Regions from separate parts of the Cobetia sp. 1CM21F genome, predicted to be linked through region 1. Evidence: predicted binding sites of a transcription regulator. Region 1 holds the regulator's gene; each other region holds the start of a gene.
What was found. The regulator PhoB, encoded in region 1, activates phosphate uptake and scavenging genes when phosphate is short. The targets are predictions, from matches to a motif close to TGTCATANNNNTGTCANA.

Region 1 (4,899 bases):
CCCCAGCGCTTGCGGCAGCAACCCATCCAGCGGAGTTTCCTCAGGCGCGACCAGCGTGACGCAGTGGCCGGCGGCCGTCAGATCATTGGCGTATTCACAGCCGACCAGTCCGGCACCGACAATTACCACGTGCCCGTTTTCCCCGCGCTCGCGGGCCTTCGTCAGCGTCGCGCAGAAGGCCGCATAGTCGTCGAGGTCATTGATGCTCTGCACGCGTGAGGCCACTTCCGCGGCGACGGGGAAGGGACGACGCGGCGCGGCGCCGAGTGCCAGCACCAGCTCGTCATAGGCCAGACATTCCTCGCCCAGCCATAGCTGGCGGGCATCACCATCGATGGCAGTGACGCGTTGATGGGTACGCAGCTCGGCATTCAGCTCGTCCACCAGCGCCACCGGCGCCTGACGCGACAGATCGGTGGCCGACATCTTCTTGGCGAAGGCGGTGGACAGCATGGGCTTGGCGTAATCGTGGCCGCTGTCCTGGCTGATGAGTATCAGCCGGCTGTCCTTGTCACGCGCACGCAGCGCGCGCGCCAGACCAATGCCCGCCATGCCGGTACCAATGATGACAAGGGTGCGAGGGTCGCGCATGGCACCATCTCCTGAGATCGATCCGAGGGAAGCGCTGATGAAAGAGCGCCAGCAGCGTCCGTCATGAACGCCGATGAATGCGCCCAGCATACCAGCCCGCCAGCAGTGCAGGCATGCCTGAGCGGGAGGCCTTGCCGCCCGGCCATGCTAGACTCGCCATTTCGTCATCCTGACAGGGAATTCACCGTGGTCCGATGCCCAGCAGGCGAGCCTCATCACGCAGCGCTCACGCCACAGACCTCCACCTGTGAGGCGCCTCATTCGTCAGCCGAGTCCCTGTGCCAGCCTGCGCCTCGCTGGCCTTTGCCCACGCGCGTCATGCCCGCTGCTTCGGCGGCGGTGCGCCGCCATTGGCAGCCGGCTGCCGCACTGCAGGGTGTCATGCCGGCCGGCTGGTGGGCGTGGCTCTCCTCGACGGACTCGCTGACCCAGCGTCTTGCCAGCGCCATGCAGCAGCAGGATGAACGCGATGGCCAGCCCATTCAGGGCCTGCGCGTGCGCCTGCTGCTGCAGGACACCGGCCCCGCGCGGCTGGATGAGGCGCGCCTGCTGGGCATCGGCCCACGCCGGCATGTCTGGCGGCGCGAAGTGGCACTCTGTCATGGCGATACGCCATGGGTGATCGCACGCTCGCTGGCGGCGCTGGACCTGGCCCACGGTCACCGCCTCTCGACGCTGGGCGAGCGCTCGCTGGGCCATTGGCTGTTTCGCCAGCCCGACCTGACCCGCAGCGCCATCGATGTCAGCCGCGCCCCGCTGGTGCTTTCGAGCCCCAGGCCGCTGGCCCGCACCACCAGCCTGTGGATGCGCCGCTCGATGTTCTCGCATGGTCGCTTCAAGGTGCTGGTGCAGGAGGGCTTCACACCGGCCTTCCAGCACGCGCTGCAGCTGGCCTGAGCCTTGCGGCCGACTGGCCTCGTTTCTCTCTCTTCCCTTGCCCACTACCATCCGCCCAGGAGCCCCGATGACCGCGTCATCCACTTCCGCCGCTTCGCGTCCTTCCAGACTGGCCGACTACCTCGCCCTGACACGGCTGGACCGCCCCATCGGCACCTGGCTGCTGATGTGGCCGACCCTGTGGGCACTGTGGCTGGCGGCAGATGGCATTCCCGAGCGCACGACCCTGCTGATCTTCATCGCCGGGGTCTATCTGATGCGCGCCGCCGGCTGCGTCATCAACGACTACGCCGATCGCCATTGGGACAAGCATGTCGAGCGCACGCGAGACCGGCCGCTGACCTCGGGCCGCATTTCGGAACGCGAGGCGCTGACGCTGTTCGGGGGGCTGGTCGCGGCCGCCTTCGTGCTGGTGTGCTTCACCAACCTGACCACGGTGCTGCTGTCGATCGTCGCCGTGCTGCTGGCGGCCAGCTATCCGTTCATGAAGCGCTTCCATCATCTGCCCCAGGTGGTGCTGGGCGCCGCCTTCGGCTGGGCGATTCCGATGGCCTTCGCCGCGACGCTGGAGGAGGTGCCGACCTACGGCTGGTGGCTGTTCGCGGCCAACCTGATGTGGACGGTGGCCTACGACACCGCCTACGCGATGGTCGATCGCAACGACGACCTCAAGGTGGGCATCAAGTCCACCGCCGTGCTGTTCGGGCGTGCCGACAAGCTGATGATCGGCCTGTTGCAGCTGGGCATGCTGGTGGTGTTGATCGGCATCGGCCTGCAGCTGGCGCTGGGCATCTTCTACTGGCTGGGGCTGGCCGCCGCCGCCGTCACCTTCGTCTGGCAGCAACGTCTGATCCGGGAGCGTGAGCGTGCGCCCTGCTTCCAGGCCTTCCTCAACAATCATTGGACGGGTTTGCTGATCTTCGCCGGTATCGCCCTGGCGACCTGGCCGATGAGCTGACTCCTGCATAAACATTAGTATTATTTAATTTAAAGCGACCCCTGCCCTCTGTTGCTCCCCAGCCCACGGTTCATGCCTGCCTGCCGCGCCTCCAAGGCGGCTGGCAGGCTTGCGTGCAAGCTGCCATGCTGGCAGTTGTCATCTCGTTGTCATATAAGCGGGTTGTAATCGTCATCGACTTGTCATTCTGGCGCGTGCGCCGACTGCTGCATGGGATCTAGCGATGAGCTCCAAGACCGTACTGATTGTCGACGATGAATCCTCGATTCGCGAGATGATCGCCGTTGCCCTCGAAATGGCGGATTACCGCGTGCTGGAGGCAGACAATGCCCGGGACGCCCACGCCATCGTCGTCGATGAAAAGCCCGATCTGCTGTTGCTGGACTGGATGATGCCGGGCACCAGTGGCCTGGAGCTCGCGCGGCGTCTCAAGCGTGACGAGACCACCTCGGAGCTGCCGATCATCCTGTTGACCGCCAAGGGCGAGGAAGACAACAAGATTCAAGGCCTGGAAGCCGGTGCCGACGACTACATCACCAAGCCCTTCTCGCCGCGCGAGCTGGTCGCCCGTCTCAAGGCCGTGCTGCGTCGCACCACTCCCAAGGGAGTCGAGGAGGCGGTGGAAGTCGAAGGCCTGATGCTCGACCCGGCCAGCCACCGCGTCACCGCCCACGGCAACTCACTGGATGTCGGCCCGACCGAATATCGCCTGCTGCAGTTCTTCATGACGCATCAGGAGCGTGCCTACACGCGCAGCCAGCTGCTCGATCAGGTATGGGGCGGCAACGTCTATGTCGAGGAGCGCACCGTGGACGTGCACATCCGTCGCCTGCGCAAGGCGCTGGGCACAGGCCATCAGCATCTGATCCAGACCGTCCGCGGCACCGGTTACCGCTTCAGCGCTCAGGCCTGAGGGATTCATGCGCTATTGGACCAACGAGCTATGGCGCCTCGGCTACCTTGCCGGTGGCTTCGGCCTGATCGGTGGCCTGCTGGGCCATCTGGGCTGGGGCCTGGCGCTGGGTCTTTCGCTGTATCTGTTCGTCCATCTCAAGCACTTGAAGAGCCTCTACACCTGGCTGATCACCAATCCCCATGAAGAGCCGCCGCCCGGCGATGGCGTCTGGGGAGACCTGCTCGATCGTCTCTACCGCTACCAGAAGGGCCAGCGTCAGGCTCAGGAGCGACTGCGCAGCATCCTCAACCGTATCCAGGAATCCTCCGAGGCCATGCGCGACGGCCTGGTGATGCTGGACAACCACGGTGACATGGAATGGTGGAACAGCGCTGCCGAGCAGCTGGTCGGTCTCAAGGCCAGCCACGACCGCGGTCAGCACATCACCAACTATCTGCGTGACCCCGTCTTCATCGACTACTTCAATCGGCTGGCCTACCGCGAGCCGCTGACGCTCCAGTCGCCGCTGTCTGACAACCTGACGCTGCAGATCTCCATCACCCTGTTCGGTGACAACGAGCGCCTGGTCATGCTGCGTGACGTCACCCGCCTCTATCGCCTGGAAGAGATGCGCCGCGACTTCGTGGCCAATGTCTCCCATGAGCTGCGCACGCCGCTGACGGTACTGGCCGGCTATCTCGAGACCTACTCCGATTACGCCGATGACCTGCCACCGCGCTGGCAGCGTGGACTGGGCCAGATGCAGAGCCAGACCGACCGCATGCAGCATCTGGTCGAGGACCTGCTGACCCTGTCACGCCTGGAAACCGACGAACTGTCCGACAACGGTCGCTGCATCGACATGAGCGCCCTGCTCGGCCATATCCGCGACGACGCCGAAGGCCTGTCCCAGGGGCGCCACACCTTCTCCATCGAGGCCGATGCCAGCCTGTCTCTGCGCGGTGAGGAGCAGGAACTGCGCAGCGCGATCTCGAATCTGGTCTTCAATGCGGTGCGCTACACCCCCGAAGACTGTCATATCACCCTGCGCTGGAAGGCGGATGACCAGGGCCTGCTGGTCGAGGTGGAAGATGATGGGGACGGGATCGACCCGGTCCACCTGCCGCGCCTGACCGAACGCTTCTATCGCATCGACAAGGGCCGCAGCACCGCCACGGGAGGCACCGGCCTCGGGCTTGCCATCGTCAAGCATGTGCTGATTCGCCATCAGGGCCATCTGGAGATCGACAGCCACCCCGGCGAGGGTGCGCGCTTCCGCTGTCACTTCCCCGACGAGCGCGCCTGTCAGGCGAGCGCTCCCCAGGCCAGCAGTGCGCTAGCCCAGTGATGGGCTGATTCCGTGATGATCTGACCCGAACGCCAGCCCAACGCAGAACGCCCCGCAGCCACCTCGAAAGGAGGCGACTGCGGGGCGTTTCGTTTGGTCAATCAGACGACGCTGCGGCTATTTCAGCGACGAGCCAACTTAGCGACGAGCCAGTTCAGCGACGAATCAGTTCAGCGACAAGCCAGCTCTGCGACAGGCTGTCTCAACGAC
Region 2 (4,899 bases), on a different contig from region 1:
GCCAGCAGGCGCACAAGGTCATCAGTGACCATGAGGCCCGCGAGGAAGCCATTCGCGCCCATGAGCGCCTGAGCGCCAACCTCAATACGCACCTGGAAGAGATTCTCAGCGCCGTGGATCAGGCGCGGGAAGACCTCTACAGCCGCGACTGCGTCAATGACCACGACTTCGCCAGCCTGCAGGCTCAACGCCGCCTGCAGGGAGAGCGCTGGAGCGAGTTGACCGACCAGTTCTCGGCCCCGGCCGAACTGCTCGAACGTCAGCAGCGCCTGCAACAGCAGCTGCAGGACGCCCTCGATGCCTGGCATCGCCATCAGCTGTGCCAGGGCGAGCTGGATGCCGCGCTGGTCGACAATGACATCGACCAGCTGCGTCGCCTGGAAAGCGAAGTGGCCTGGCCTGCGGGTCTGCCGCAGACCGCCAGCCTGAGCGCGGTGCGTCAGGCGATCAGCGCGGCGCAGCCGGAAGAGCCGACAGAGGCAGCGCAAGAGCAGGACGCGCTCGATGGCAGCCCAGCACAAGACGCCGAGTCAGCTGATGCCTCCCGCGCGGCCGACGGCAAGGCGAGCCTGGATCTGGACGCACTGGATGCCGAACTGGCACGCCTGGAAGCGGATCTCGATGCCGGCAAGCTCAAGCCGGCCAGCCGTCTGCATCGCTCACTGCGCGATCGCACCGAAGGCCAGCTCGACAATGCCCGCCAGACCCGCCTGCGCCAGCTGGGCGCGCGTGTCGCGGAACTCCGTGACTGGCAGAACTTCGTCGCGGCGCCCAAGCGCGAGCAACTGCTCGAGGCCATCACCACCCTGAGCGAGCGCGATGACATCAGCGATGAGCAGCGCGACCGCCAGCACCAGCAGCTGATTCAGCAATGGCGCGAGCTGGGTGATGCGGCTGCCAGCCGCGATGCCAGCCAGGCCTTCCGCACTGCCTCTGACGCCATCAAGTTGCGCCTGCGGGATTACCGCGAATCGCGCAAGCAGCTGCGTGAACACAATCTGGCCATGCGCGAAGCGCTCTGCGAGCAGCTCGAATCGCTCAACGGCCACGCCATGGACGATGCCGACCCCGACTCCCTGCGCCAGATCCGTGATCGCGCCCGTGAGGAATGGCGTCGCCACACGCCGGTGCCCGCAGGCCCCGGTCGCCAGCTGTCGCATCGCTTCGGTGAGGCGCTGACGGCACTGCAGGGACTGATCGACAGCCGCGCGGGCCAGATCGCCGCCGCCAAGCAGGCACTGGTCGACGCCGTCGAGGCGCTGGCCAATGAGGACTCGCCGGCACGTGCCCGCGCCGAACAGGCCAAGGCACTGCAGAGTCGCTGGCGCGAGATGGGCCGCGCGCCCAAGGGCGAAGAACAACGTCTGTGGGCCGCCTTCCGCGCGGCGTGCGACCGCATCTTCGCCGCGCGCGATCAGGACCGCGAAGACCGCGACAGCCGCGAGCAGGCACGTCTGGATCAGTGGCAGGCGCTGATCGAACGCCTCGACAGCTGGGAGCCGGAGACGCTGGAAGACGCCGCCCTGCTCGATGACGCCCTGAAGGAAGCCGACACCCTCGGTCCGCTGCCGCGCGGCAAGCGGGGCGACGGCATGCGTCGTCGCTGGACCGGCATTCTCAAGCGTCGCGAGCAGCGTCTGGATGAACTGCACGCCCTGCAGCTGCGCGAGGAATGGCAGCAATGGCGTGATCTGCTCGAACAGCACGCCGTAGCGGATGCCAGCGCGCGCAACGGCGACGTGCAGGATGTCGAGCTGCCGAACACCTCGGCCTTCGACGACAACAGCCGTCAGGCCAATGCGGCGCGCAACCAGATGCGCCAGGCCCTGCCGAGCAACTGCAGCGCCGCCAATGAGCGCCTGGCCGAGCTGCGTGTCCACCTGGCCATTCTGTTCGAGGCCCCGCTGGGCAGCGAAGATGAATCACGCCGCCTGACCGTGCAGGTCGCGCGCATCAACCAGCAGCTGGGTGAGCGCATGGAGCGTGAAGAAGAGCTGGATGAGGTGCTGGATGCGCTGCTCGCCAATGGTCCGCTGGACTGGGACGCCTGGCAGACCGAACTGCCACGCTTCGATGCGCTGTTCAATCACTGAGCCAGTGCTCTTGAGCTGGTGACGACGCGCTCGCAAGACTGAAGTCATGGCAACGAAAAGCCCCCGCCTCGATAGAGACGGGGGCTTTTTCATTCTCTCGCCAGGCGGGGCCGGGTGCCAACCCTGCACTGGCTCGCGCTAGCGCAGAGCATCAGCTCATGAACTGGCCGCCATTGATATCCAGGTTGGCACCGGTGATGAAGCCGGATTTCTCGTCGGCCAGGAAGGCGACCGCACGTGCGATCTCGTCCGGCTGACCATAACGCTTGACCGGGATGGTCTCGCGGATCGATTCACGGATCTCTTCGGGGATCTTCATGATCATGTCGGTGGCGATGTAGCCCGGTGACAGGGTGTTGACGGTAATGCCCTTGGTCGCGGTTTCCTGCGCCAGCGCCATGGTCAGACCATGCATGCCCGCCTTGGCGGCCGAGTAGTTGACCTGCCCGAACTGGCCCTTGCGGCCATTGATGGAGGAGATGTTCACGATGCGGCCGTACTTGTGCTCCAGCATGTCATTGATGACGGCACGGCAGGTGTTGAAGACGCTGTCGAGGTTGCAGTTGATGACTTCTCGCCACTGCTCATAGCTCATCTTGCGCATGGAGGTATCACGCGTGATGCCGGCGCAGTTGACCAGAACCGCGATCGGACCGAAGCGCTCGCGGATTTCGTTGACGCCTGCCTGACAGGCTTCGAAGTTGTCCAGCTCGATGCCGGACAGTGCGATGTTCTCGAACCCGGCAGCGCGCTGTTCCGACAGCCACCCCTCTGCCTTTTCCTTGTTCCTGTAACCCGCAATTACCTGATACCCCTGGTTCGCCAGCTCGCGGCAGATAGCGGAACCAATGCCACCGGTACCACCGGTAACCCATGCGACGGGTGCTGTTTGTGTCATCTTATTGTGTCTCCCTAATCCTGGAACGTCCTGTGTCCTTGGCTTGGGCACAGCTTGGCGAATCTGCGGACACCCCCGCCCTGAGAAAACGAGAATGCCTGCAATGACAACAATGACCCGCGTCTCTAACAGCCTGATGACAATCGTGCACTCTGTGACGCCTGCCATCCGCCTGTGCGAGGCGCGTCCTCCTCAGTATGGACAGGATGCAGCGGGAATGTATGTAGCAGATCTCTCACACAAGATGCCGATAATCGCTCGAGGTACGCAGACGGGTTGGTGACGACTCACCGGACACGAGAAGTTTGCGTCAATTACGGGATAACGGTTGACGCAGCACTGTATATCCTTATACTACGCCCCACGTTGATGCGGGGTGGAGCAGTCTGGTAGCTCGTCGGGCTCATAACCCGAAGGTCATCGGTTCAAATCCGGTCCCCGCTACCACTGACAAGTCGTTGCCTATCAAGGTAATTGCCGGTCAGACACCAACGTGATGTTGCGGGATGGAGCAGTCTGGTAGCTCGTCGGGCTCATAACCCGAAGGTCATCGGTTCAAATCCGGTTCCCGCTACCAACCTCTGATGCGTCAGAGTTGGAGCAAAGGCAGTACCCAGTGTTGCGGGGTGGAGCAGTCTGGTAGCTCGTCGGGCTCATAACCCGAAGGTCATCGGTTCAAATCCGGTCCCCGCTACCAAGAATTCGAAAGGCCTGATGCATGGCATCAGGCCTTTTTCGTATGCGTGAAATTCCTGTGCGATGATGGCGAGGAAGCCGGTTCTCGGGCCTGGCCACCCCTATCCACACAGGGCCCCTTCACCCCTGGCCCTTCACACTCATCACGTCAGTCCCAAGGGAGTGCCTGCATGCGCCACTGGCTGGTCAAGACCGAACCCGATGCCTTCTCGCTGGATGACCTGCGCCGCGAATCACCGGCGCTCTGGGATGGCGTGCGCAACTATCAGGCGCGCAACTTCCTGCGTGAGATGCAGCTCGGTGATGTCGTGCTCATCCAGCACTCCAGCTGCAAGGTGCCTGCGGTGGTCGGACTGGCCGTCGTCAGCGAACTCGCCCTGCCCGACCCGACGGCCAGTGACCCCGAGCACAAGGGCTTCGACCCACGTCAGGTGGCAGATATCGATGCCGACAAGCCTCCGCGCTGGGTCGCCCCGCATCTGAGCTACCTTCGCCCGCTGCGCACCACCCTGCCCATCGCGCGCCTGAAGGCCCGGCCCGAGCTGGCGGACAGCCACCTGGTGCGCCGCGCACGCCTGTCCGTGATGCCGCTCAGCGAGAGCGAAGCCGCCTGCATCGCCAGTCTGGCCGACGACACCCTGCTGCCGTGAACCGACGCGCCCGGGGCGATCGCGCGAGGAAGTGACCGGCAGCGCCTTGAACTCCACTGCGACGGGCCGCATCATCAGGCCAACCGGCTCGCGCGCGAGCCTTGAATCGCAGACAGAATTTCGGGGCATGCACCATGATCATCGATCCCAATACCGGCCAGCCACTGACCGGCAATGACACCACCGCCGCCCAGCCACAAGGGGTGGTCGGCGGCGGTGCCGCCAGTGCACCGCGCCAGGCAGAAGACGCCAACACCTACATCATCGATGTGGACATGAGCAATCTTCAGCAGGTGCTGGAAGCCTCACAGCAAGTGCCGGTACTGCTGGATTGCTGGTCGCCGCAGAGCGAGCATTGCCTCGTTCTGACACCGATCCTCGAGAAGCTGGCGCGTGAATATGCGGGCGGCTTCATCCTGGCCAAGCTGAACGCCGAGGAACAGCAGGACATCGCCGCTCAGCTGGGCGTGCGCTCGGTACCGGACGTCAAGCTGGTCATCCAGGGCGGTCTGGCAGGCAACTTCACCGGCGCACGTCCGGAAGCCGAGATTCGCCAGTTCCT
Region 3 (4,899 bases), on a different contig from region 1:
TCCGGCTCGGCGCAGGTGGCGGACAGCTTGCCGTCGCCGAACTTCTTGACGAAACCGGCGCAGCGGCTGGCGATGTTGACCACCTTGCCGACCAGGTCGGAATTCACGCGGGCGGTGAAGTCGTCGAGATTGAGGTCGAGATCATCGACGCCGGAGGTCAGCTTGGCGGCGAAGTAGTAGCGCAGGTATTCCGGGTTGAGGAACTGCGCATAGGTGTCGGCCTTGATGAAGGTGCCGCGCGACTTGGACATCTTGGCACCATTGACGGTCACGAAACCGTGGCAGTTGACGCCGGTCGGGGTGCGCATGCCGGCACCTTCCAGCATCGCCGGCCAGAACAGGGCGTGGAAGTAGACGATGTCCTTGCCGATGAAGTGATAGACCTCGGCGTCGGAATCGGCCTTCCAGTAGCTGTCGAAGTCGATGCCCTGCTTCTCGCACAGGTTCTGGAAGCTGGCGAGGTAGCCGATCGGCGCGTCCAGCCATACGTAGAAGTACTTGCCCGGCGCGTCGGGAATCTCGAAGCCGAAGTAGGGCGCATCGCGGGAGATGTCCCACTCGGCCAGACCCGCCTCGAACCATTCCTGCAGCTTGTTGGAAATCTGGCTCTGCACGCGGCCGCTCTTGGTCCACTCCTGCAGGAACTCGGCGAAGTTCGGCAGCTTGAAGAAGTAGTGGGTGGACGTGCGCATTTCCGGCGTGGCGCCGGAAATGGCCGAGACCGGATCGATCAGCTCAGCCGGCGTGTAGGCCGCGCCGCAGGCTTCACAGTTGTCGCCGTACTGGTCTTCGGTCTTGCACTTCGGGCAGGTGCCCTTGATGAAGCGGTCGGCGAGGAACAGGCCCTTGACCGGATCGAACATCTGCTCGATATCGCGCGTGGCGATATGGCCGGCATCGCGCAGCGCCAGATAGATGCGCTCGCTGTGGGCGCGGTTTTCCGGCGAGTGGGTGGAGTGATAGTTGTCAAAGCCGACGCCGAACTTGGCGAAGTCGGCCTGGTGCTCGTCACTCACACGCTGGATCAGCTGCTCGGCGGTGACACCTTCCTGCTCGGCACGCAGCATGATGGCGGTGCCGTGGGCGTCATCGGCGCACACGTAATGGCATTCGTGGCCACGGCTTTTCTGGAAGCGTACCCAGATGTCGGTCTGGATGTACTCAAGCAGGTGACCCAGGTGGATCGACCCATTGGCGTAGGGCAGGGCACTGGTGACCAGAATCTTGCGCGCTGACATGAGGCCTCGTCTTGACGGTAAAGGGCGCCTGCTGCGCAGTGCGCAGCCACTCGCCGGGATGACTCGTGATAAGGGGCGAACGCATCGCCCCGTCGGGATGGGCGCTACTATATCGCGAAGGTGCGGGCGGCGCGAAGGGCGCGTCGCGTCACCGGCAACGCTGGCGTGCGCAACTGCGAGGTTGCAACCCGTGCCGCTGCCCTCATGAAGGATTCAAGGACACTACATTTTCCGTTCCTGGAGGTCAGCATGCCAGCACAGCTATCCGTCGCCGGTCAGATCAATCGTCTCATCCGCCAGGTGATGATGCCCGGCAGCAACGCCCGCCCCAACGAGGAGCCCGGCCCGGAACTCGCCATGGCCGTGCTGATGTTCGAGGTGGTACGCGCCGATGACCATCTCGATGTGCGCGAGCGTGAAGCCCTGGCGCGCCAGCTGGCCGAGCGCTTCTCGCTGGGGGGTGAGGAACTTGCCAGCCTGCTGGCCCAGGCCGAGCAGGATGCCGAGCAGGCCACGGACCACTACCGCTTCGTCAAGCAGCTCAACGAGCACATGAGCCTTGAGGAGCGCAGTGAGCTGATCGGCATGCTCTGGGAGCTGGCCTACGCCGATGGCGAGCTGGACCCGCAGGAAGAGCATCGCATCCGCCGTCTTGCCGGCCTGCTGCACGTCAGCCACAGCGAGTTCATCCGCACCAAGCTGGCGGCGCAGCCAGACACCTGATCCGTCAGGAATTTTGGGAAGGGTGTCCCTGTCCACCCCTTAGGCACACGCCCCTATTACGACACCCCCAAGCAGACGCCCCCGTTGCCAATGGCAGCGGGGGCGTCGTGTTTGCGGCTTCGGGTCGCAGTGTCGTCTGTCATTAATCTGACATCTTCACGTCATCCTTTCGTCATGAATTATCCTGTCGCCGGGCCATTGATATGGACGGCTCTGCTTGCGTCGTCAATAGTGAAGCGCATGCTCCAGCTGGCACCTTGAGTGCCGCCATGTGAGCAGATTGCGATTCATTTCTGACCAATAAGCGCTCCGTTCGAGCACAGACGTACAGACTTGCACGAGTATCGTATGTGCCCGGGTAACACGGATGCCATCAATGACAAGGGAACACGGGAGATGACCATGATGATGCCTCATCAGAACTGGCAAGGACGATGGTGTCGAAAAGGGTGGGCCGTCGTTGCGCTGACGGGAAGCATGAGCTGGATGCCGCTGGCCAATGCGGCAGAGATCAAGAATGTCATTCTGATGATTGGCGATGGCATGGGGCCCCAGCAGGTTGGCATGCTGGAGACATACGCCAATCGTGCGCCGGATTCGATATATCAGGGGCGTTCGACGGCACTCTACCAGCTGGCGAAGGAAGGCGTGGTGGGCGCTTCATTGACTCACCCTGAAGATGCCGTGGTAGTGGATTCGGCCTGTTCAGCGACTCAGCTCTCGACGGGTATCTTCACCGGGGGCGAGGTGATCGGCATAGATTCAGAGGGTAATCGGGTGGAAACCGTCCTCGAGCTTGCCAAACGAGTCGGCAAGGCCACCGGATTGGTGTCCGATACGCGCCTGACCCACGCGACTCCGGCGGCCTTCGCCGCCCACCAGCCGCATCGTTCACTGGAAAATGCCATTGCCGAAGACATGCTCATGACCGGGCCGGATGTCATGCTGTCGGGAGGGTTGCGTCACTTCGTGCCACAGTCCGTCAGTGAGCCGGGGGAAAGCGCGGGCAGTGTCGAGACGCTGATGCAAGGTGCCTGGTCGCCAACCTCCAAGCGCAAGGATGAACGAAATCTGCTCCAGGAAGCTGCAGATCAAGGCTATGGGCTAGCCTTTACGCGTGATCAGATGGCCGCACTCAATGGCACCAAGGTATTGGGGCTATTCGCCAACTCGGGTATGGCGGATGGTATCAGCTATCGAGATAGCCATGATGACCCACAGCGTCAGCAGCCGACCCTGCATGAGATGACCCAGAAAGCACTGTCAATGCTGGAACAGGATGATGATGGTTTCTTTTTGATGGTCGAGGGTGGCCAGATCGACTGGGCCGCGCATTCCAATGATGCGGGCACCATGCTCAATGAACTGATCAAGTTCGATGAGGCCGTGCAAGGTGTCTATGACTGGGCGCGAGAGCGAGACGATACAATAATTCTGGTAACGGCCGACCATGAGACGGGGGCATTCGGCTTCAGTTATTCCAGCGCCAATTTACCGGCAGCGCAGAAGAAATCAGGCCCTGCATTCGCAGATCAGGATTACGCTCCCAATTTCAATTTTGGTGACTTCTCGATTCTGGACAGTCTCTATGAGCAGAAGCAGACCTATTACGAGCTGCTCAGTGATTTCGAGGCACTACCGCAAGGTGAGCGCACACCGGCGCGCTTGATGGCGGCTGTCAATGGCAATAGTGACTTCCAGATTACCGAAGCCCAGGCAGCTGAAGTACTGGCCAACAAGCCCAACCCCTATCATGTGGATGGACATAGTTACCTCGGGGTCAGCGAGGTGCCGGCAGTTCACGACTTCGACGCCTTCTTCCCCTATAACGATCGCGGCAACCTGCTGGCGCGGGCATTGGCGACACAGCAAAACACCGTCTGGGGGACTGGTACGCACACCCATACGCCAGTCAACGTCTTTGCATGGGGGCCAGCCAACGACATCTTGCCGGTCTCGTCCATCCTGCACCATTCCGAGATAGGGCAGTATCTGAAGACAGTGGTAGCGAAGTAGTCGGACTCGGCCCATTTCTGAAGATTGAGTGATGATATGCCCCAGAAGGCCCCTGATGAGTGAATCATCAGGGGCCTTCTGGTTTGTCTGTTTCCTGTACGGTCTTCCCGTCACGGTCTTGTACGTGACATGGCGCTGGCGTGCGGCATGTCAGGCAACTTGCTGGTGATGGTTCTACCCGTCATGCCCTGGTGAGAGGGTGAGTCAGTTGCGATAGAACAGGTGCTGACCGATGCGCGCGGTGCGCACGAAGCGCTTGGCCCAGTAGGGCGTGGCGTAGCGGGCGTGGAAGTAGAGGGCGCCGTCGGTGACGTCTTCCAGCTGATGGTTGAGCGCCTGACGGGCCACGTCGCGTGCCTCGGCGTAGGCGGCGGGTTCGCGAATGCGGTCGGAGCGCCCGTCACACCACCAGGAGAACTGGCAGCTGCCGCTTTCGCCACCCTGCTTGACCACGCCGCACAGGCTGTCGGGGAAGCGCGGGTCGGCGGCGCGGTTGATCACCACATTGACGATGCCCTGCATGCCGCTTCTGCCTTCGCCCTTGGCTTCCCAGTAGGCGGCGCGCGCCAGGCAGGTCAGCGGGTCATCCACCGGACGCTGGCCGTTGGGGTCGATCGCCTTGGCGCCGGCCTTGCTGAGCAGCAGGCTCTCGGGCACATCGCTCTCGCCTTGCACCAGCAGGCTTTCCAGCCGTTCGGCCTTGACGGCTGCCTTGGCCGCGGTGGTCGGGGCGGCAGGCGCGTCCGAGGCGTGCGGCGCGGAGCAGCCCGCGGCCAGCGTCAGGCCGAAGATCAGTACCAGATGACGCAGCGTGCGTGCACTGCTGATGGCGTAGCGCCGAGTGTGAGTCAGTGGGCGGCGCGGTATGAGGGGTAAACGCATGCAAGATACCTGTGAACGTGGCCTGGGAAGCGCAGCAAGG

Region 2: the regulator PhoB is predicted to act here: its motif matches at 3,116-3,133, upstream of phbB (acetoacetyl-CoA reductase).
Region 3: the regulator PhoB is predicted to act here: its motif matches at 2,099-2,116, upstream of MSG32_RS02250 (alkaline phosphatase).

The regions. Positions count from the first base shown of each region.
Region 1 is NZ_JALNTQ010000004.1:82,192-87,090, forward strand. Features, by position in the region: gene MSG32_RS13570 (FAD-dependent oxidoreductase) at 1-591, opposite strand, end outside; gene MSG32_RS13575 (chorismate lyase) at 910-1,488, shown strand; gene ubiA (4-hydroxybenzoate octaprenyltransferase) at 1,556-2,446, shown strand; gene phoB (phosphate regulon transcriptional regulator PhoB) at 2,670-3,359, shown strand; gene phoR (phosphate regulon sensor histidine kinase PhoR) at 3,367-4,689, shown strand; gene cysZ (sulfate transporter CysZ) at 4,892-4,899, opposite strand, start outside.
Region 2 is NZ_JALNTQ010000009.1:21,485-26,383, reverse strand. Features, by position in the region: gene MSG32_RS17685 (DUF349 domain-containing protein) at 1-2,093, shown strand, start outside; gene phbB (acetoacetyl-CoA reductase) at 2,245-2,991, opposite strand; tRNA gene MSG32_RS17675 (tRNA-Met) at 3,362-3,438, shown strand; tRNA gene MSG32_RS17670 (tRNA-Met) at 3,492-3,568, shown strand; tRNA gene MSG32_RS17665 (tRNA-Met) at 3,612-3,688, shown strand; gene MSG32_RS17660 (EVE domain-containing protein) at 3,858-4,337, shown strand; gene MSG32_RS17655 (tetratricopeptide repeat protein) at 4,472-4,899, shown strand, end outside.
Region 3 is NZ_JALNTQ010000001.1:534,644-539,542, forward strand. Features, by position in the region: gene metG (methionine--tRNA ligase) at 1-1,238, opposite strand, end outside; gene MSG32_RS02245 (TerB family tellurite resistance protein) at 1,488-1,961, shown strand; gene MSG32_RS02250 (alkaline phosphatase) at 2,358-3,977, shown strand; gene MSG32_RS02255 (cell wall hydrolase) at 4,182-4,859, opposite strand.